One region of the Hahella sp. CR1 genome, then DNA from elsewhere that is predicted to be linked to it. Evidence: predicted binding sites of a transcription regulator. Region 1 holds the regulator's gene; the other holds the start of a gene.
What was found. Region 1 encodes LexA, which represses DNA repair genes until DNA is damaged. Its sites were predicted from a motif close to TACTGTNTANNTANACAGTA; they were not measured.

Region 1 (4,426 bases):
TGAAGCCTCTTCACCCCGGTAGCGCAGGATATGGTTCCAGATAATCTCCACTCCCTGATTGGGGATCGGAAATGGACTGGTGATCAGCGATCCTTTAACGCCTGTTCCACGAGGCATTAGTTCCGCTTTCGCGGCGTTCTGCTTAAGGGCTGCGTAGACGTGGTCAGGGTAAGACGCGCTGCGGCGGCTGGGATACACTTTCAGAATGTAATCGCTTGGATACTTCTGCAGCAGAGCCTTGTGGCCTTCGGTCAGTTTGTCTGAATAATCCTGTGCATTGCTGGCGTTAATGATGAAGCGTGGAACGTCCGCATCGAAAGGGTCAGCATGCCATTTGTCTGGATTGTAATTCGCAGGCGGCTGCTTAATGCCTCCATCCCAAGAGGGCACTTCACCCCCTTCGCTACCAGCCCTCTCGGCGCCAAGCGGCGTGAGATCCCGGTCCAAACGTGCAACCTGATCTGGCGGCGCCTTAGCTGGGGCGTTTTGCGCGATTAGTGAAAATACGAGTAATACCAGTGCGTTATTTATATTTTTTCTTGCGTTACGGCTATAAGCCATGTCTTTCTCACTCTCTTTCTAGAAGTAACAGACAGTTCCCTTACTTTCTCTCCCTGGACAAAATTATAGCAGTCTAAAATATTATTCTAGTTTTCTCACTAGCGCCTTTGTTAGCGTTTATGGCGGGTTGCTGCTGAACGTTAACTTGTGTAAGGGGCGAGCCTGAGGATCGGGTGCTAAGCTATGAGAAAGGGGCTGCTGATAGATTGTCGCCATTTTTACGGAAACCTGAGTCGGATTTAGGTGGCAATGGTAGGAAATTTAGGCGTCTAAACGAATCGGAATTGCGCCTCAGGAAATAGTCCGGAGGGGAATTTTTTATTAAAGAACTTATGGTTAAAAACCTATACACTAACAAAGAGCAATTGTTGATGAGTTAAGGTATGTCCGATAAGTGGCTGACTTATGTTAATGAAAACCTGTTTTTCGCCAAGCTGCAGTTGCAGTGGAGGGATGCACCCTCAACGGTGGCGGAAAAGCAATGCGCCGGACGGGCGGCTTTGCGTTTTCTGCAGCAGGCATATGTCGGCTTCTTGAATGAGCTTGCGGAGCAGCGTCGCATCAAAGTTAAAATTGAGACGCTCGCTGACTTGGAAGGACAGTTGGAAGTTGAATCGCCAGAAGTAATCAGCATGAAGCTGGCGGCGGCTCAACCCGATTCCTGGCTGGCTCAACTGCTGAAACAATTTGGGGAAATATCTCGCCCCCGAAAAAATGAAACGCCGCAAAATGAAAATATTATCGCCGCCACGTCAGCTCCATATGTGATGGAGTTAGTGGTGATACTGGAGTCCATGCAGGCGTTCATCAACGAGATGAGAGAGCACAGTTTTGAGTGGTAGAGGTAAGCTTGAATGAAAGAAACCCTCTCAGGCCTCGACTGATAACAGCTTAGGAAAATGAATGAGGCGCCTGTGGCTAGTTTTCTGATTTGTTCGCTCCCGGGTGTTGGGACGATGGAAAACATTTCAGTGAGAACTTACGAGTAGGAGATTTGGAAATGGCATCAAGCTTCTTTGAAATTGTTCAATTGCCGAATGGCGATTTCGCTTTGCAACCCATGGGAGGCGGAAGCGAACATTTGGTGAAAATCAGCTTCGGTCAGGAAGCCAAGGCATATCTGGCGGAAAATGACGCAGCTGTTGCGCATGCAATGATTAATGCGGCGATTAAATTGGTAGGAGATATGCGGGAAGAGGCGATTCGTCAGTCTGAGGCGGAAGAAAAGCCGAAAACCGTACACTAAAGGCCCCGGCTGCCCATACAAGGGCAGTCGGCGCTTCGTTCCCTGTTAGCGGCGAATAACGCCGACGCCCAGTCCTTCGATGTCCAGCGGTTGTTGTGACAGATTCACTTCAATTGGCTCAAACTCTTCGTTTTCCGGCAATAAAAGCACTTTGTTTTTTTGACGCTGAAAGCGCTTTACGGTCACTTCATCGCCAATACGCGCAACCACAATTTGCCCGTTGTGGATATCGGTCGTGCGATGCACCGCCAGTAAATCACCGTCGAGTATTCCCACGTCCTTCATGCTCATGCCTTTGACACGAAGAAAATAATCGGCGGAAGGAGTAAAGAAGGATGGAGGCAGTTCGCAATACTCTTCAATATTTTCCTGGGCCAGAATGGGGTAGCCCGCTGCAACCTGACCGACAATTGGAATCCCCTGATTTTGCGTTTCCGTCGCTGGCAACCTGATGCCGCGAGAGGCGCCGGGAACCATCTCGATAGCGCCTTTCTTCGCCAGAGCTTTCAGGTGCTCTTCCGCAGCGTTAGCGGAGCGAAACCCCAGACGATTGGAAATTTCCGCCCGGGTAGGTGGATAACCCGTTTCCTCAATATGCTCGCGAATCAGTTGTAAAACCTGCTCCTGGCGCTTGGTTAGCTTAATCACTCCACCCTCCGGGGACCCTAAAAGGTCTGATAAAATTCTGTGTATACTATATGTTTATCCATGTCTGTTTATGTATACAGTAATGGATTGGGCAAGTAAAGAAAAAATGTCTAAGTGACTGAGGTTTAAGATGAAAACTCTCATGGCGGACCGCTTATCAAGTAAAGCTGTTGAATATTGATCAGCAACAAATGCCCGTCTTGGTTAATCGAGAAAAATATAAAACAGATGGTTAGTCTCTCAGGGAGCAGCCTATGGGTTCGCGTATTTTGATTATTCAGGGACACCCTGATCCACGGGGAGGCCGGTATTGTCATGCCTTGGCTGACGCGTATGCAGACGGCGCGGAGGCGGCGGGGCATGAGGTGCGTAGGCTGGCGGTGGCGACAATGAATTTTCCCTAGTTGCGTTCAAAGCAGGAGTTTGAAGAACAACCGCCGCCGGAATCGATTATCGCTGCGCAGAAAGAAATCCAATGGGCCGAATGTCTGTTTATTGTTTATCCGCTATGGATGGGAGATCTTCCTGCGATATTAAAAGCATTCCTGGAGCAGACGCTGCGGCCGGGGTTTGCTGTAAGCGGTGGCGATAAGTGGCCCAAAAGGCTATTGAAAGGGCGCAGAGCGCGTATTGTCGTAACGATGGGGATGCCTGCGTTTGTCTATCGCTGGTTTTATCGTTCGCATAGTTTAAAAAGTCTAAAACGTAATATCTTGGGTATTTGTGGCGTTTCGCCGGTCCAGGCGTCGCTGATTGGCGCGGTGGAGGATTCTGATTCGCGGTCCCGAAAACACTGGCTGGATAGAATGCGCAGGTACGGCGGTAAAGCGATATAGCCTTTGGTTTAGTCATTGCCTTATCTGCTTGGTGGCTTTGATACAATTTGATGCTTTTCTTAGACAGACCGATAACTTCTATCGGTATATCTTCATGGCCCGTGCGGTAAAGCTCATGATCCGCAGCGTACTTTTCATATCAGTTGTAAATCTCTTCAGGAATCGTCATGGCGCCAGCGAACAGATGGTTTAGAGCCCCCTTTGTGGTTGGCGTTGTCTTTCTTATTCTCACTGTCAGCGCAATGACATGGTCAAAGGGCGGTGGGGAGCTTTTTAAGTATTTTCGACACAACTCGGAGCAGCCGGAAAAGTTATCAGAATTGCCTCCACCGCTGCCGGCATACAGTCGAGCAAAAGAGGACGAATCATACTACAAGGAAGAGAGTAAGCCTGACTGCTATTTGAATGGTCTTTCGGGGCTCTCGGGTGACGAATTTGTTCTGGCCATATGGGGAATGGATCATTATTGTGTGAGGGACTTGGTCTTCATGGAGGAACAAGCTCTTCTCAATATATTCTCGGAAGCCAACATGTCAGTCGTGGCGCAAGCGGCCACTTCAGAATCATCTTATTTTCAAGACGATAATATCTATGAACTGACGAACCTCATTCAATATCTGCATGTGGGATATGTGCTGGAAAGAAACCGCCCGCGTAAGAAGAAGCTATATGGAAAGGCGTTGCAGAAACAGGTTGCGGTAGTCGTCGTTCAAGTGACCAATAATGCTCTGCAAGGCGCCATTGGAGCAGATCGCGCGCGATTGACGGAGCTGTCTTTTAAACTGGTAAACAGTTCTGATAGTCAGGGAGCGGTTGTCAATGAGTCCGTCGCCTGGTTAGAGAAACTGGGCCCGCTGACCGACGCCAATGAGCGTTATGATTTAGCGTTAAACGAGCTTTTCAATATCTACTATAAAGGCCATGACAATGACGCCTTTGTCGACATCGCCTCTCATGATGCGCAGATTCCCAACGCGCTTTATCGCTTCATTGTTGATAAAGATTCGTGGTTGGTAGGCAGCCGGGAGTATCTATTGATGAATGCCGTCAAAGAGCTCGGGCGCTTTCTGCAGTATAAAACGATACGGGATGATACAGGCCACTTCATACGTAACCTGATTAACAGATATGACCT
Region 2 (4,426 bases), on a different contig from region 1:
CTCTTGCAGCGTAAGTTAAGCAAAATTCTTCCACACATTATCGACACAGTGCTACTCCTGAGCGCCATAGGACTCGCACTCAAGCTCCAGCAATACCCTTTCTATAATGGATGGCTCACCGCAAAAGTGGTGGGGTTAATCATTTATATTGCGTTAGGCGTGTTCGCGCTCAAGAGAGGCAAGACAAAAGGGACTCGCATCCTGTTCGGACTTGGCGCTTATATGGCGTTCGCCTATGTCGTCATGGCCGCACTGACTAAAAGCAGCTGGCCATTACCGTTTTAAAACCTTCCGCCAAATTAGTATTGCGTGCCGCTTTTATCCTCGGGTTCTAGGTCACCCGGCTTAGGTGGCGTCACGTAATAACGCTTCTGGTCAAGCTCTTTGACTTCAGGATCGCTCACAGGGTTTCGTTTCCGACTATTAACCACCCAAATCACGACCGCGACCACGATAGCTAGCAATACGACCCACTTCATATTCGTTCTCCCTCTCCACAACAGCTCAAGTTATATTTTCGATTCTACAATCACTGTCGCCAATTGCAGACAATCTAACTATTTGAAATTTATAACAATAATTTCAAATACCGGCGTTCTGGTAAGAAAAAGGCAACCCTTTTCACAATAGTCCAAATCCAGAAAGAGATAAACAAAAAGCATAACTCTTTGTTTTTTAAACAAATTACCAACATCCCGTCATTATTGGCACGAATCCTGACTAAGAGCGCGGGGCGTTATCTGTTTATAACGTCAACTTATAACTCTAACTCTACTAATAGGGGAATGATTTGAATCAAGTTAACTTTGAGGTCAAAGCCCTTTCATACTTAAAAAGTATTTTTCACCGCGCCAAATCAAATTGTAGATCCATCACCGCTATTTTTAGCTTCACTCTGGCAAGCGCTGTCTTAACCGGGTGTGGCGGTGGTGGAGGATCTGGGAGCGACTCTTCCAGTATCGACGGGAATACTCCCCAAATCGCCGCAGCGAAGCAATCAACGAACTACGCCCGTAGTGCGTTTATCATCTGGGAACCACCTTATACTCGTGAAGACGGCAGCGAAATCGAGCTATATGAATTAGAAGGCTACCGCGTGTACCACCAGCATGAATCAGACAATGACTGGAAATACGTCGAAGTTGGGGACCAGCAATTTGAGTATGCGTTTTCCAACCTGGAAAAAGGCGTTCACTATTTCGCTGTCACGGTTCTGGATATAAACGGGATGGAAAGCGAACCTTCCAAGATTATGACCAAGAAGATCCTTTAACGCCTATCAACAACCCATCCGACCAAGGACAATACTCGATACGGAAAAATAGAGAGAAGGAATATGGACAAGGAAACGCAATAAGGGCGGCTAAAAGGCCGCCCTTATATTTTGTATTGAGCAAATACGCTCTAGGAAGATCTGGCCTTATTCAGCCTCAACTGGAGCGACGGGCGCTTCTTTCTCTTTGGCTGGCATCTTCGGCATCAATTTATCTCTGATCGCAGTTTCGATTTCTATCGCAATCTCAGGGTGCTCTTCCAGATATCTTGAGGAGTTCGCTTTACCTTGACCGATCTTGTCGCCTTTGTAGCTATACCATGCGCCAGACTTATCAACAAAGCCTTCCTTCACGCCCAGATCGATAATCTCTCCGGTGCGGTAAATACCACGTCCGTACATGATCTGAAAATCCGCCTGTCTAAAAGGAGGAGACACTTTGTTTTTCACCACTTTCACGCGAGTCTCGTTACCAACGACTTCTTCCCCCTCTTTCACAGAGCCGACGCGGCGAATATCAAGACGGACGGAAGCATAGAACTTAAGCGCGTTACCGCCAGTAGTGGTCTCTGGCGATCCGAACATTACACCGATTTTCATACGAATCTGGTTAATGAAGATCATCAAGCAATTCGCTTGCTTAACGCTGCCGGTCAACTTTCTCAGCGCCTGAGACATCAAACGGGCTTGCAGACCAACATGGGAATCTCCCATTTCGCCTTCGATCTCCGCTTTCGGCGTTAGTGCAGCAACGGAGTCGATAATGATGACGTCAACCGCGCCGGAGCGTACGAGCATATCGGCGATTTCCAGAGCCTGCTCGCCCGTATCGGGCTGAGAAACCAGCAATTGATCGATATTAACGCCAAGCTTCTCTGCGTAAATAGGGTCCAGCGCATGCTCAGCATCAACGAACGCACAGGTCTTGCCCTGACGCTGCGCTTCTGCGATCACCTGCAAAGTCAAAGTGGTTTTACCGGAACTCTCAGGTCCATAGATCTCGACAATACGTCCGTATGGCAGGCCGCCTATGCCAAGTGCGATATCCAGTCCAAGCGAGCCAGTAGAAACGGAAGGAATAATTTCTCTCGGCTGCTCGCCCATCCGCATAACTGCGCCTTTACCAAACTGACGCTCAATTTGTGATAAAGCGGCCGTCAACGCCTTCTTACGATTGTCATCCATTCTTAAACACCCTTTATTTCATTTAACCGGTACGAGTTGTTATTCCAACCCAGAATTACTGTATAAATTGACAGCATTATTCCACAAGCCGACGGACAAAGTCACGCTTAAATTTTCTACAAATTGCTTTCCAGCATCGCTATCGCCCCCCGCAATCCCTCAGCAACGGATTGCAGCCGCACCTGCTCCCTGTCTCCAGAAAAATGAAAGCTCCGCGCCACAACCAGGTCCCGAAATCTCCATGCAACCCAGACCAGCCCAACGGGCTTCTCTGCGGTTCCGCCTCCAGGGCCCGCTATTCCGCTCACAGCGATAGCAAGCTGCGCTTGCGCTAGCTGCAAGGCGCCAAGCGTCATCTCTTTCACAACCTCTTCGCTAACTGCGCCATATCGCATCAGGGCCTCCGACGACACTTGTAAGCGCGACTGCTTGGCGTCATTGGAGTATGTGACCACGCCTTCCTCAAACCAATTCGAACTACCCGCAACGGAGGTAATCGCATAGGCGATTCCACCGCCGGTACAAGATTCCGCTGTCGTCACCTTCAGGCTCCTCTCACTCAGGATTACGCCTAAACGCGCCGCCAGACTCTTGATCTCATCGTTCATTCCGTCACCATCAACCCCAATTTAAATACAGGAAGGGCGCGCATTACGCTCCGGGACAATGATCGGCCTCCTTTATTAAGGCCATGGCTTTCCCTTACAATCCCGCCTTCATTCATAAAATTACACAATCCTTTTGTTCTGTCATGTCCGCTATTGAATCCGCAATCAAACCCCAACACACGCCAATGATGCAACAGTATCTTGGCATCAAGGCGAAACATCCTCATCAGCTCGTATTCTATAGAATGGGCGACTTCTATGAGCTGTTCTACGAAGACGCCCGCCGCGCCGCGGAGCTGCTGGATATCACCTTGACTCAGAGAGGCCAGTCCGGCGGACAGCCCATTCCCATGGCGGGCGTTCCCTTCCATGCCGCAGAGGGATATATCGGCCGCTTGGTTCGTCTTGGCGAATCCGTCGTCATCTGCGAGCAGGTTGGCGACCCGGCCACCAGCAAAGGGCCTGTAGAACGCAAGGTCGTCAGAGTCGTCACGCCGGGCACGCTCAGCGATGAAGCCTTTCTAGAAGAGAAGTCGGACAACTTACTATTAGCGATAAGCGCTTATAAGGATTTATTCGGCCTGGCCACGCTGGATATCGCCGGCGGTCGCTTTTTGATCCAGGAAGTGCGCGGAGCCGAAGCGTTAGCCAGTGAACTGCAACGCCTGCGACCCGCTGAGATTCTGGTCAGCGAACAGTTCCCTTTTCTGACGCTATTGGAAAACTACACAGGCGTGCAAAAGCAGCCCCCCTGGTACTTTGAACAGGAAACGGCCCAGCGCCTGCTATGCCAGCAGTTTCGCACTAAAGACCTGGCTGGATTCGATTGCGAAGGCATGAGCGTCGCCATAGAAGCCGCCGGCTGCCTGTTTCAGTATGCCCAAGAGACGCAGCGCTCTCAGCTTCCCCATATTCGCACAATGATTCGGGAGCGGCGCGAAGACTCCATCATTCTTGACGCCGCCAGCCGCAGAAACCTTGAAATTGACGTTAATCTGGCGGGAGATTCCCGGCACACGCTGGCATGGGTCATGGACAAGTCCGCCACCGCCATGGGCAGCCGTATGTTGCGTCGTTGGCTGAATCGTCCATTGCGCAGCCAGGAAGAGGTGCGTCAGCGTCAAAACGCAATTAAAGAGCTGTTGGAAGGCTATCAGTTCGAAGCATTACACGAAACGCTCAAACAGATTGGCGATAGCGAACGCATTCTGTCTCGAGTCGCGTTACGCTCAGCGCGCCCTCGTGATCTCGCCCGCTTGCGGGATACGCTGACGCTCCTGCCTGATTTGCAAAAGCAGATGGAGGAGCTAAGTGACGCTCACCTGCATCGTCTGGCCAAACAAATCAGTGAGTTTCCAGA

Region 2: a site for LexA is predicted at 2,515-2,534, ahead of recA (recombinase RecA). Genes of this name have one in related genera too.

Annotation. Positions count from the first base shown of each region.
Region 1 covers NZ_JAPELK010000017.1:102,755-107,180, forward strand. Annotated here, with positions in the region: gene ONV78_RS28330 (DUF1329 domain-containing protein) at 1-390, opposite strand, end outside; gene ONV78_RS28335 (DUF6586 family protein) at 945-1,403, shown strand; gene ONV78_RS28340 (hypothetical protein) at 1,562-1,807, shown strand; gene lexA (transcriptional repressor LexA) at 1,853-2,455, opposite strand; partial or broken gene ONV78_RS28350 (NAD(P)H-dependent oxidoreductase) at 2,710-3,291, shown strand; partial or broken gene ONV78_RS28355 (collagenase) at 3,534-4,426, shown strand, end outside.
Region 2 covers NZ_JAPELK010000004.1:115,668-120,093, reverse strand. Annotated here, with positions in the region: gene ONV78_RS11150 (SirB2 family protein) at 1-285, shown strand, start outside; gene ONV78_RS11145 (hypothetical protein) at 300-479, opposite strand; gene ONV78_RS11140 (fibronectin type III domain-containing protein) at 791-1,273, shown strand; gene recA (recombinase RecA) at 1,421-2,458, opposite strand; gene ONV78_RS11130 (CinA family protein) at 2,575-3,066, opposite strand; gene mutS (DNA mismatch repair protein MutS) at 3,210-4,426, shown strand, end outside.